4 regions of the Erwinia sp. E_sp_B01_1 genome follow, and region 1 is predicted to be linked to each of the others. Evidence: predicted binding sites of a transcription regulator. Region 1 holds the regulator's gene; each other region holds the start of a gene.
The links. Region 1 encodes PhoB, which activates phosphate uptake and scavenging genes when phosphate is short. Its sites were predicted from a motif close to CTGTCATAAAACTGNCNNAT; they were not measured.
Positions count from the first base shown of each region.

Region 2: the regulator PhoB is predicted to act here: its motif matches at 1,713-1,732, upstream of phoA (alkaline phosphatase).
Region 3: the regulator PhoB is predicted to act here: its motif matches at 2,087-2,106, upstream of glpT (glycerol-3-phosphate transporter).
Region 4: the regulator PhoB is predicted to act here: its motif matches at 1,384-1,403, upstream of opgB (phosphatidylglycerol--membrane-oligosaccharide glycerophosphotransferase).

Region 1 covers NZ_CP142208.1:1,092,368-1,095,674, reverse strand. The annotation lists gene phoR (phosphate regulon sensor histidine kinase PhoR) at 1-1,138, opposite strand, end outside; gene phoB (phosphate response regulator transcription factor PhoB) at 1,162-1,851, opposite strand; gene sbcD (exonuclease subunit SbcD) at 2,052-3,275, shown strand; gene VRC33_RS05195 (AAA family ATPase) at 3,272-3,307, shown strand, end outside.
Region 2 covers NZ_CP142208.1:2,806,751-2,810,057, forward strand. The annotation lists gene phoA (alkaline phosphatase) at 292-1,698, opposite strand; tRNA gene VRC33_RS13270 (tRNA-Ser) at 1,938-2,025, shown strand; gene VRC33_RS13275 (hypothetical protein) at 2,332-2,691, shown strand; gene phoH (phosphate starvation-inducible protein PhoH) at 2,854-3,307, opposite strand, start outside.
Region 3 covers NZ_CP142208.1:4,535,181-4,538,487, reverse strand. The annotation lists gene yigL (sugar/pyridoxal phosphate phosphatase YigL) at 1-498, shown strand, start outside; gene glpT (glycerol-3-phosphate transporter) at 591-1,940, opposite strand; gene VRC33_RS21040 (carboxylate/amino acid/amine transporter) at 2,328-3,179, shown strand; gene VRC33_RS21035 (DUF1456 family protein) at 3,223-3,307, opposite strand, start outside.
Region 4 covers NZ_CP142208.1:4,143,914-4,147,220, reverse strand. The annotation lists gene opgB (phosphatidylglycerol--membrane-oligosaccharide glycerophosphotransferase) at 1-1,374, opposite strand, end outside; gene VRC33_RS19310 (FGGY-family carbohydrate kinase) at 1,732-3,237, opposite strand; gene VRC33_RS19305 (aldolase) at 3,251-3,307, opposite strand, start outside.

The DNA.
Region 1 (3,307 bases):
GGGCTTTGTCCACGCGATAGAAGCGCTCGGTCAGGCGCGGAATATGCTCTGCGGCAATGCCTGGCCCGTTATCTTTTACCCTGAACTGCGCTCCAAGCGGGGTTTTCTGCCAGCTGATATCAATGCGGGTGCCCGGTGGCGTGTGATTGACCGAGTTATACACCAGATTGGAGATGGCACTGCGAAGCTGCTCATCGTTGCCATACACCTGCAAACCCGGCTCGGTGGTGAAGTGGATGTCGTGCCTGCCCTGGCTCAGGGTTTCTGCCTCCCGTTGCAATACCCTCAGCATCATCGGAACATCCACTTTTTCCTGAAGATCCAGCGCAGGCGCTGCTTCAATACGGGAGAGCGTCAGCAACTGCTTCACCAGCCCATCCATCCGGCGGGTCTGTTCCTGCATGGTATGCAGCGCTTTATCACGCAGTGGCCCCTCCATGACCGAGTCGTTCATCATCTCCAGATAGCCCTGCAGCACCGTCAACGGCGTGCGTAATTCATGGCTGACGTTGGCGAAGAAGTTACGGCGGGCGCCTTCCAGCTGGTGCATCTGCGTGACATCCCTGGCCACCAGCAGCCACTGCCCTTCTGAATAGGGCATCACGCGAAATTCCAGATGACGATGGCTGTTAAGCACCAGCGTCAGTGGCCGTGAAAAGTCGCGCTGACGTAAGTAGCGGGTAAATTCGGGATAGCGCAGCAGGTTAAGGATGTTCTGTCCGTTATCTTCCGGCCAGCGCAGCCCAAGCATCTGCTGGGCGAGGCCATTACACCAGAAAATGGTGCCCTCTTCCGTGGTCAGCACAACGGCATCGGGTAAGGATTCTGCGCCACTGCGAAATCGCTTGATCAGATGCCCCAGCTCACGCCGACGGCGGCGATTTCTCGCCTGCATCTGATACAGGCCATAAAACAGCGGCTCCCAGCTACCACGCCCGGCCGGAGGCGTCATGCTGCGGTCAATCCACAGCCAGTGGGATAAACGGAGTAAGTTAGCGAAATGCCAGCCCAAAACGGCCAGCACGGAAACCAGCAGGAGCCAGGGCAGATAGCCCACCAGAAGCCCCAGGATCAGGGCTGGCAGTGAGGCAAGTATCAGCTCAAACAACAATCTCTTCCAGGAGAGGCGTTCCAACACGGTAAAGACTCCAGTGCGAACGATCAGTAACGTGCAGAGAAACGATAACCTGTTCCGCGAACCGTCTGCACCATGCGATCGTGCCCGGTCAGTTCCAGCGCCTTACGCAGGCGGCGAATATGAACGTCAACGGTACGATCTTCGACGTACACGTTAGTGCCCCATACGTGATTAAGCAACTGCTCGCGGCTGTAAACACGTTCAGGGTGAGTCATAAAGAAGTGCAGCAATTTATATTCAGTTGGGCCCATCTCCAGCGGTTGGGTATCCGACATTACCCGGTGCGAGGAGGGATCAAGACTCAGCCCCTGAATTTCGATAACGTCTTCCACCGCCATCGGAGAGATGCGGCGCATCACGGCTTTGATACGCGCCACCAGCTCTTTAGGGGAGAAAGGCTTGGTAATATAGTCGTCAGCGCCCACTTCCAGCCCGCGGACGCGATCTTCTTCTTCGCCACGCGCGGTCAGCATCATGACCGGAATTTCACGGGTCATCGCTTCGCGCTTCAAATGCTTGATGAACTGAATGCCTGAGCCGCCGGGCAGCATCCAGTCAAGCAGGATCAAATCAGGCCAGGGTTCGATAAGCAAATTGACCGCACTGTCATAATCTTCCGCTTCTATGGGTTGATAGTCATTTTGCTCCAGAACGAAACACAACATCTCACGGATTGGGGCTTCATCTTCGACTACCAGAATGCGCTTTGCCATTGTTGCTCCTGCTACTGTGACGGAATGTCACTGGATTTGCGGCGTCATTATGCGTCAGTTTTATGACAGTTTTATGAAAAAAGCACGGCCTGTCCCGAGGTTTCATAACAGTTTTATTAAGGGTCGCTGAGATTGGGTCTGGGGTTTTACGCTGTGCTGTTTATAATCGTCGACTCTGCCTCGCGCCTTAAAGGGATCCCATGCGAATTATTCATACCTCCGACTGGCATCTGGGCCAATTCTTCTACACAAAAAGCCGCGCGCCGGAGCATCAGGCTTTTACAGACTGGCTGCTGGAGCAGGCTGTGGCACATCACGTGGATGCCATCATTGTTGCGGGTGACATCTTCGATACGGGATCCCCGCCCAGTTACGCGCGCGAGTTGTATAACCGTTTTGTGGTCAATCTCCAGCAGACCGGCTGCCAGCTGGTGGTGCTCGGTGGCAACCACGATTCAGTAGCCACGCTTAATGAATCCCGTGAGCTGCTCGCCTGCCTGAACACCCGAGTGATCGCCTCTGCCAGTGATGATATCAGCCAGCAGGTGCTGCTGCTGAATAAGCGTGATGGAGAACCCGGCGCGCTGCTCTGCGCTATCCCTTTTCTTCGTCCCCGCGATATCACCACCAGCCAGGCTGGCCAGTCTGGCCGTGACAAGCAGCAAAGCCTGCTGACAGCCATAACCCAGCATTACCAGCGCTGCTGGCAGGCGGCGCGGGAGATGCGGGAAAAACTCAACCTGACGCTGCCCATTATCGCCACCGGCCATCTGACCACCGTCGGCGTGACCAAAAGCGATGCGGTGCGGGATATTTATATTGGCACGCTGGACGCCTTCCCGGCGCAGGCATTTCCGCCAGCCGATTATATTGCACTGGGGCATATTCATCGTGCGCAACGTATCGGTGGCACGGAACATATCCGCTACAGCGGTTCGCCCATCCCGCTGAGTTTTGACGAGCTGGGCAAAGAGAAAAGCGTGTTCCTGGTGGATTTTGCCGATGGCAAGCTCATCCAGGTTGAGCCGCTGGCGATCCCCCTTTTCCAGCCGATGCAGATGATCAAAGGGGCGCTGGAAGAGATTGAGCAGCAGCTCGCAGCTATCCCTGCCCGTGATGATGGCAAAGTGGTCTGGCTGGATATCGAGATTTCCACCCAGTCATGGCTGAATGATCTGCAGCGACGCATTCAGGAACTGACTCAGGCTCTGCCGGTGGAAGTGGTGCTGCTTCGCCGCAGTCGGGAGCAGCGCGAAAAGGCTATAGATCGCCACAATAATGAGACCTTAAGTGAGCTCAGCGCCCAGGAAGTCTTCAGTCGCCGCCTGGCGCTGGTCGAGAACGAAAAGCCGGAAAGGCAGGCCCGGGCCACTGAACTGTTTAACCTGACGCTGGCAGAGATTGATGATGAGGCGCAAGCATGAAAATCCTGACGCTGAGGTTTAAAAACCTTAAC
Region 2 (3,307 bases), 1.7 Mb from region 1:
TGCAGTAATGCAGTAATGATGAGATTGTGCACGAATTCCAGTTTTGACCTGTGCGACCACCAAACCAAACAACGACACTGAAGATGACGGGTGGCGCCAGGGGGCCTGTTAGCCGGGTCTCAGCCACATGGACGTGGCTGCGAAGTCTCCAGGGAGGATTCACGACGTCCCGGATAACAGGCCCCCTGGTGACGCCTTGCCACCAGACCAGGTTGTGACCTTAAGCTTTGCCAGCACGCTCTCAGGTGGCACCTTATAACCAAACCCGGTGTTGACCTTAAGCAAGCAACGTTACTGGATTTCCATCGCTGATTTCAGGGTATAGAACAGGTCGGTCTGATCGGTCAGCCCTACTACGTTTGCAGCATGCGGGCCGTAGGCGGCAATACGCAGTTGCGTGCCCGTGTGTCCCTGAGAATCCTCTTCTGAGTTGCCGTAGCTGATGGTCATCAGGCCGCCCTCCCGGGTGTTCAGCGTCTGCGTCAGGCCCGGTGCTTTGCTGTCGTTGGCGATAATCTGGCTGGCGTGCGCATGATCCGCCGTCACTATGACCAGCGTGTTACCCTCTTTACGGGCAAACTCCAGCGCTTTCTGCACCGCTTCATCCAGGTCGACAGTTTCGCCAATCTGGCCGCAAGGGTTGGCAGCATGATCCTGCTTATCTATTGAGGCGCCTTCAACCTGCAGGAAGAAGCCGTTTTGATTTTTGCTGAGCAGATCGATCGCTTTTTCCGTCATCTGTGCCAGCGTTGGCGTGGAAGCCGGACGCTCAGCATTGACTTCACAGCTTACCGGCTTGCCCTCCAGGTTACCGTGATACGTTGCTTTCGGCCCTTTCCAGCGCACCGGCATATTCCCCTGGGCAAACAGCCCCAGCACCGGTTTGTCCTGGCTGGCTTCGGTAACAGCGTTCATGCCAGAGAGATCGGAAACCCACTGATAGCCACGCAGTTTTGCCTGCTCCTCAAGCGTTTTCCCCTGCCACTCGCCCGCTTTTGCGGTTTCGCTGAAGGTTTTGCCGCCGCCGCCAAGGGTCACGTCTGCACGCGCATTCAGCAATTGTTCTGCAATAGAACCTTTGCCTCCCTTCTCCAGCGCATTGGCCGCGCAAAGTTCGCTGGTTTTTTCCGGGCCATAACATTTACGTGAAGTGACATGGGCTATCTGCGCTGCCGGGGTGGCATCTTCGAGTTCGGCGGTGGAAACGTTGCCCGTGGCTTTGCCGGCAGCTTTAGCCATTTCCATGATGGAGGGGTGGTCCCTGCCGTTGACGTCCACACCAATGGCACCGTTATAGGATTTTACGCCGGTGCTCCATGCGGTGGCTGAGGCAGCAGAATCGGTGACGTAATCAGGCTTATGGGTTTTCTTGTCCAGCGCATAGTGGGTGTACTGGCCGGTCAGCGGTAATGCATCAATTCCTTTGAAGAATCCGCCTGCGCCTTCTGCGTAGTTACGCGCAGCGGTAATTTCGGAATCGCCCATGCCATCACCAATCAGCAAAATGACGTTCTTTGCTTTATTGCTGTTGAGGGAAGCTTTCAACGCCTCGGTCTGATCCCCGCTCAGGCGACGTGCGCCGCCAGGCTCAGTGATATCACCCTGTGCGGCGCGGCTGTAAGCTGCGATATCAGCCCAGGCTGTGGATGACATGACTGAGGCGATCAGAGAGAGGGTAAACAGACTTTTATATTTCATTAACTCGACACTCCATGCGTAAGTTTTGCTAAAGATTTCAGGAAGCTAGTTTGCGACACATCCATGACATTTTTGTGTAGCCCTGATGTCACTCTTATGACAACCTGCACTCTGGCTTAAGCGACTCTCTTTTTGGCCTTAAGCTGATAAGACAAAACGAAAATTTTGCTTGACCCATTCCCTCTGACTCCCTATAGTACCGCCCCGTCGCCCTACAGGGCGAAGCAGTAGAACAATACGGTGAGGTGTCCGAGTGGCTGAAGGAGCACGCCTGGAAAGTGTGTATACGGCAACGTATCGAGGGTTCGAACCCCTCTCTCACCGCCATATTTAAAGAGAAAGTCTGAGCGAAAGTTCAGACTTTTTTTTGCATGTACCCCAGGAGAGAGGGGTGAGAAGCCTCGACAGGGTTCGACAAAACGGCAGGATAGCCGTTTTGCACAGCTCTGCTGCCCAAAGGGCGAGGCACATGGACGTGCCTCGTGATCCCCCTCTCTCACCGCCATATTTAAAGAGAAAGTCTGAGCGAAAGTTCAGACTTTTTTTTTGCCCTCCTCCCTCTCAGATCAAAACTTTTGCCTTTCAATTACACTAAATTGGCCGCCTTTCCTTTCTGTATGGATTAAGCCAACCATGTTTAAGCTGCGTATTCTGATGCTGTTCACCCTGCTAACCCCCCTGACGGGCTGTATAAATATCGACAGCGCCATGATTCACCCGGAGGTTAAAGCCGCCACCTTCAAAGGGCGTCCCTACAGCGTCGAAAGCTGTCTGTATGAGGCTGCACGTCATCAGCATATGACGTTGGAAGAGGACGATCCCCTCCCCAATGGCATGAAACAATTCAACCTCTTCGATTCACGGCAAAGACGGATTGCTATGCTGGATGCCTCAAAATTCTCTGACCATCAAACCAGCGTGAATATCTACTATGTCCGTAACGATCCTGCGGTAGCTCAGAGGATTGATTCGTTAATCCGCTCCTGCAGATAATCACCCCGATCGCCGGAGAAGCGTTGTATGACATTAATGTGAAACCATCCCCGTGAAGGTTTGGTTTTTCAGCGCCTGGCAGGGGGAAAACTGCGGTACAACCAGATTGCAGGCATAAAAAAGCCCGGCGTTAACCGGGCTTTGTTGGCAACAGTCAGAACATTAGCTGTAGGCCATCAGCGTACGCTGGCAGAGCACCGAGCGGACGCAGTCTTCTTTACCGAAACGCACCACGCCAATCATCTCGTCATCCTCAAAGCGGGCTAACGCATCGCTGAGGCCTGACTGTACGTGCGACGGCAAATCACACTGGGTGATATCGCCATTGACGATCACGGTGACGTTTTCCCCGAGGCGGGTCAGGAACATCTTCATCTGGGCGGCGGTGACGTTTTGCGCCTCATCAAGGATCACCACGGCATTTTCAAAGGTTCGTCCACGCATATAGGCGAAGGGAGCAATCTCTACTTTGCCGATTTCGGGACGCAGACAGTACTGCATAAAGGAAGAACCGAGACGTTTAACCAGAACGTCGTAGACTGGCCGGAAGTAGGGTGCGAATTTCTCTGAGATATCTCCAGGGAGGAACCCCAGATCCTCATCCGCCTGTAACACC
Region 3 (3,307 bases), 1.4 Mb from region 1:
TTCACCAACGTCTACCGTGATGAGGAGTGGTTCCTGAACCGTAACCGCCCAGAAGAGATGGATTTCTTCCGTGAATCTGACTTCAATTATCAGCTTTACGAGCCGGGTTCGCTGGCAACGGATGGCATCAGCAAGGTGTTCTTCACCTGTGGTAAACCTGAGCTGCTGATCCCGCTGGAAGAGGCGCTGATTGCGCGCTGGGGTGACAGGGTCAATGTCAGTTTCTCTCTGCCAACCTGCCTGGAAGTGATGGCGGGTGGCGTATCTAAAGGCCATGCGCTGGATGCTGTATCAAAGACGCTGGGCTATGCCCTGAAGGACTGCATCTCCTTTGGGGATGGCATGAATGACAAGGAGATGCTGAGCATGGCCGGTAAAGGCTGCATCATGAGCAACTCCCATCAGCGGCTGAAAGACCTGCTGCCGGAGCTGGAAGTAATAGGCAGTAATGCGGATAACGCGGTGCCCAATTACCTGCGTAAGCTCTATAACGTTTAACCGAAAATTTTCCGCCCCGGCCAGCGGGGGCGGAAAGCATTTACGGATGCAGGAAGTGAACCGTCTTAAGGGAGAAAGGGCGCTTTCTCCTGTTATTCAGCCTGCTTCAGCTGCTGTTTGTGTTTGTTCTCGCTCAGCATGGTCAGCACCAGCAGCAACACAGCCAGTACGCACCCACCGATCATGATGATAAAGCCGCCGTCCCAGCCGAAGTAATCCACGGTGTAGCCGACGATGGCGCTGGCCGCGACAGAGCCGCCCAGATAACCAAACAGTCCGGTAAATCCTGCTGCTGTTCCTGCTGCTTTTTTCGGTGCCAGCTCTAAAGCATGTAAACCGATCAACATCACCGGACCATAAATCAGGAAGCCGATCACAATCATACAGGCCATGTCCACGTTAGGATTACCGGCCGGATTCATCCAGTAAACCACGGTAGCAATGGTTACCAGCACCATAAAGAACACGCCGGTGGCCCCACGATTACCTTTAAAGACCCTGTCGGACATCCAGCCACAAAGCAGCGTGCCGGGAATGCCAGCATATTCGTAAAAGAAATAGGCCCAGGAGGACTTATCCAGCGCGAAATGCTTTACTTCTTTCAGGTAAGTGGGTGACCAGTCGAGAATGCCGTAACGCAGCAGATAAACAAACACGTTAGCCAGCGCGATGTACCACAGCAATTTGTTAGGCAGGACGTATTGCATAAAGATTTGCTTAGCGGTCAGCTCCTCTTCATGTTTCTCATCATAGTCCGGTGGGTAATCGTTTTTGTATTCTTCAATCGGCGGCAGGCCACAGGACTGCGGGGTATCGCGCATCAGTGCGAAGGCGAAAACAGCAACCACAATGGCACCAAAGGCCGGCATATAAAGCGCCGCTTTCCAGTCGTTAAACCATGCCATCCCCAGCAGGAACAGTAACGGAGGTATGCCCCCGCCCACGTTGTGCGCGCAGTTCCACACGGAAACCACCCCGCCACGCTCTTTCTGCGACCACCAGTGCACCATAGTCCGGCCACAGGGCGGCCAGCCCATACCCTGGAACCAGCCGCATAAGAACAGCAGCACAAACATCACCATAATGCTGGAGGTTGCCCAGGGAACAAATCCCATAAAGAGCATTACGGCCGCGGCCAGGATCAATCCGGCTGGCAGAAAAACTCTGGGGTTTGAGCGATCGGAGACCGATCCCATAATAAATTTGGAAAAGCCGTAGGCGATGGAGATACCGGAGAGCGCAAACCCCAGGTCGCCTCGGGAAAAGCCCTGTTCAATCAGGTAAGGCATGGCAAGCGCAAAGTTTTTGCGGACCAGATAATAGGCAGCGTAACCGAAGAAAATCCCCAGGAAGATTTGCCAGCGTAGTTTGCGGTAGAGCGGATCTACCCTGTCAGCCTCAACGCGAGGCTGGTGAGGTGCTGGCTTAAAAATACTTAACATATGAGCCTCCAATGGCGCAGGTTATTCTCGTTTTGGGCGCCAGTGGGCGCTTATGACAAAAGGATCTGCCTTGAATCCGGCATAATGTTCCATTTCGCGCAAAGAATAGGCGGAAATCGCGCATCAGACTGTGAAGGTGGGCTCAAATGTTACATTTTTATGACAAAATATCTGTTTGTGTGTACGGCATCGCCTGAAAGAGGCTGCGTTCAGTGGACAGCCAGGAAAATTTGAGGGAAATCTCCAAATTCGTGGTTTTTCGTTTTCGAACATCTCTGTCCTCACTAAATTACGCTGCTTTTAAAAGCAGTTGTAAACCAAATAATTACCTTGGTTACGGGTAATTTCGCTACAATGTGCGCACTTTTTACAGCAGAGTCTGACATTGTGACGTTACTGATTGTCACCACAATTTTGTGGGCATTTTCATTCAGCCTGATTGGCGAATACCTGGCAGGACAGGTTGATAGTGTGTTTTCCGTACTGGTAAGGCTGTTGCTGGCAGCGGTAGTGTTCCTGCCGTTTCTGCGCTGGCGTGGCTATCGTGCTTCCACGCTCCTGATGTACATGGGCGTGGGCGCGCTACAGCTCGGTGTCATGTATCTCGTCAGCTTCCAGGCTTATCTCTACCTCAGCGTGTCGGAGTTCCTGCTGTTTACGGTGATGACCCCGCTCTATGTCACGCTGATCTACGACCTGCTGAAAGGCCGTGGCGTGCGGTGGAGCTATGCTCTCAGCGCCCTGCTGGCGGTAGGCGGTGCAGCCATTATCCGGTATGACAAAGTCAGCGATCACTTCTGGTTTGGCTTATTGCTGGTACAGATAGCCAACATCATTTTTGCCATTGGCATGGTGGGCTACAAAAGGCTGCAGGAAATCCGGCCCGTGCCGCAGCATACTGCCTTTTCCTGGTTCTATCTGGGTGCGGCGGCGATCGCCACGCTTGCCTGGTTCTTGTGGGGTAATCCGCAGAAACTTCCAACAACTTCGCTGCAGTGGGGCATATTGATCTGGCTGGGCGTAGCGGCATCCGGGCTGGGCTATTTCATGTGGAACTACGGCGCAACGCAGGTGGATGCAGGGACGCTGGGGATCATGAACAATATGCATGTGCCTGCCGGGCTGTTGGTGAATCTGGCCATCTGGCAGCAGCAGCCGCACTGGCCGAGTTTTATTATCGGTGCCGCAGTGATTCTGGCTTCGCTGTTAGTGCATAAGAAATGGATTGTCGGGAAATAGTGCTCAGATGAAAAGGGCCAGCGCAATGCTGGCCCTCTTTATATCAGGCTTTGGCAGGACGAATACGCTGCGTCAATCCCTTCAGGAAGTTACGCAGGATCTGGTCGCCACACTCACGGTAATTTTTG
Region 4 (3,307 bases), 1.8 Mb from region 1:
GCTGCTGCGCCCCAGACCAATAAAGTTATCGCCGCCCATCGCATCCAGCACGGTCGCGCCATTATCCAGGGTGCTGCGTTTCACCGGGAGCACTTTGCTGCTGACGTTATCGCCGCGAACCATAAAGAACAGGTCTTTCCGGTCGTGCTGGGCAAGGTATTTGAAGGCGGTGTTGTTCATCGCCAGATGGTCTGAGCTGACTACAATAATGGTGTTTTTGAAGTAAGGCGTTGCCTGAATCCGCTGGATCAGCCGGGCAATATGCTCCTGGCTACAGGCCACTGCCGCGAATGATTTGTTGGCTTTCCCCTCAAAGGGATAGTCTTTGCGCTGGCAGGATCGGGAGATAAATCCATCAGGGTGATGGGTGTCTACCGTCAGGGCAAACAGTGAGAACGGACGGTTCTGCTTTGCCAGCTCGAGATATTTATCAAACACCACATCCAGCAGCGTATCGTCATACCAGCCCCAGTCATTGCGGTAGTTGGGATCTTTCACCACGCTTTTCAGCTCTTTAAAGCCGTACATATGATCGAAACCGTGGGAAGAAAGAAACAGATCTTTTCCGGCAAAGCTCAGGCTCGCGCCCTGATAGAAATAGTTCTGGTAGCCTGATGATTTCAGGATATCGCCCAGACAGACGTTCTGCGGATAGAAGGTTGAGAGGGAGCTGGAGGCGTTGCCATCAAAAGGCGCAAACAGCGGGATGCCACACTGGGAGGCGACCATGCCCGCAATGGTGTATTCGGTGCCGGGCAACTGCTCGGTATTACTGAAATCATACGCACTGTTTTTTATCTGACTCAGTTCCGGTGCCAGTCCGGGAAAGGCTTTTTCATCAAAATAGGTGCGTTCCAGGCTTTCCGCATAGATATAAACCAGATTAGGCTTATCGCCACGCAGTTGCTTCCCTGGCACTTTGTAATGAGTGTAAAAATCTGAACTGCCTTTGCCTACCTGGGATTTAATCAGGCTGGCAACCTGCTGATAAGCTGGCGTGGTTTTAATTGAAGCCAGCGCCAGGACCACCGCTAACAGGCTGTAAATCTGACTGGCACCCCGGCCTTTGCGCAGACGTAAAATCCAGGAGAGCAGACCAAATAACAGCACCAGGCCAATAATAAGCCCCGCCGCAGGCAGCAGATATTTACTGACGCCCGCACCGCTCAGGCTGCTGGTAATCGTATAAATAACGGCGTCGTTAATTCCCTCGCCGGTAAAATAATTACTCGCAAGCATTGAGGCATTAAGAATGATATAGATGCCAAGGATCAGCAGAATAGCGGTAAACCACAATGCGTTTCTTCCGGCTTTCCAGGTGTAAAGCGATACTGAAGCAGCAAACAGCGCCAGTGAAAGTAATTCTGAACCCATGAGTTATTTTTATCCTCAAACTGGCGCAATCTCTGCCCTGTGCCGGAGATAGTAGTGGTCGGATTTGCGCGGAATAAGCCAATTTAGCGCAGCGAATTATCCCTGGCAATATCGTTACGAGGTAGAGCAATGTCCCCGTGTGCTCCCTTTATTGCAGCCTGTTTACACTTTGTTTAACTTTGCATTAATCCGACATGGCTGACGCTAACGTGTTCTTCTGCCCCGTTTCGCTTTAGTCGGAACAAAACCGGGCCAATGACAGGATGTGGTGGGGTTAAAAGCCGGGAAGGGGGCAGAACTGGTTAATTAAATTAATGTGGCAACCCGCCTTCCGGGCTGCCGGTGGGTTGTCGGAATTCAGATTTCTGTCACATTCTGATCGTTCAGCTCCTGATGCCACAGGCTGTCCATAGCCAGCTCCAGCTTTTTGAACAGCCTGTAACGGGGATCGTGAAAGGCATGGCGGGCCTCATCGGGTTGCAGCGTTTCCGGGTTCAGTTTCACTGCCTGAGCAACCCCCGCAGCCAGATCCGGCCACAGGCCGGTGCCAACCCCGGCGCAGATAGCGGCACCCAGGGCTCCGGTCTCTTTGCACTCCGCCACCCGAATCGGGATCCCAAGCACATCCGCAAACATCTGTGGCCAGATGCAGCTGCGTGTAGCCCCGCCGGAGAGGGTGGCAGAGGTGAAGGGAAGCCCGGCAGCCCGAAGGCGATCGATATGCGCACGGTGGGCAAAGGTGACGCCTTCAAACAGCGCGAACAGCATATCTGCACGGGTGTGCCAGCCGCTTAATCCGTAAAAGCCCGCTTTGGCAGGCTCTTCTTTACGCCCTGAATAGAGGTAGGGATGGTAGACCGGAAGGTGGGCATCGGGCCGGACCTGGGCGACAAGATCGCTGCTGCGTTCTGCACCGCTGCCGCCACGGCCATCGGCAAATTCACGGACAAACCAGTCCAGATTGGCCGCTGAAGTGGCGCTGGCTTCAATCGCCATATAACGATCGCGTTCAACGATTGAGTTCATGAAGATCGGGCGCAAATAGTCCGGGCGCGCCACGATCACCTGATTGATGCTCCAGGTTCCGGCCACAATTGAGGCTTCTCCTGTATTCACCACACCCGATCCCACGGCGCTGGCTACCACATCAAAAATACCCGCCACCACCGGGATCCCCTGCGGCAGGCCGGTTAACTGCGCGGCTTTGGCACTAATGTGCCCCACCACATCACAGGAGTGGTGCAGCGGCGGGAGCAGGGGAAGCGCATCAGCCAGATCGTAAAGCGCCATAAGCGCTTCACTGTATCCCCGGACGCGGTGATCCAGTAGCCCCGACCCGGCTGCATCAGAGTAGTCGCCGCTGATTTCACCGCTGAGAAAATGGGTAATCACATCTTTGGCGCAGAGCAGATGGCCGATCCGGTGATAGCACGCCGGATCGTGATGCTTCAGCCAGCTCAGCAGCACGGGCGTGGAGCTGGCCCAGACTTTTTGCAGCGAGCAGGCATAGATAGCCGCAGCGGCACCGCTCTGCTCCAGCGCCTGCGCCCTGTCAGCCGCCCGGCTGTCAACGGACTGGATGCCGATCAGCGGGCGCTGCTGCCGATCCAGTGCATAAAGGCCGTTGCCGTGGCCTGCGGCCCCCACGGCGATCACCTCAGCATCCGGCATTTGCGCCAAACAGGCTTTGATGGCGGTAGTCACGCCCTGCCAGACCTCGGTGACGGGGCGTTCAGCGTATCCTGGCCTGGGCTGGTGGGTTTCCCCCGCGCAGCTGGCGACAGCGCGGACGGTGCCGTCCAGGTCGAACAATACCGCTTTGATCATGGTGTTTCCGGCATCAATACCCAGCAGCTGGCTCATGGCTTTCTCCGGTTCAGTCGGCGCGCTGGCAGATCGCCAGCGCCTCCTCTCCACTGGCTCCCTGATGAAT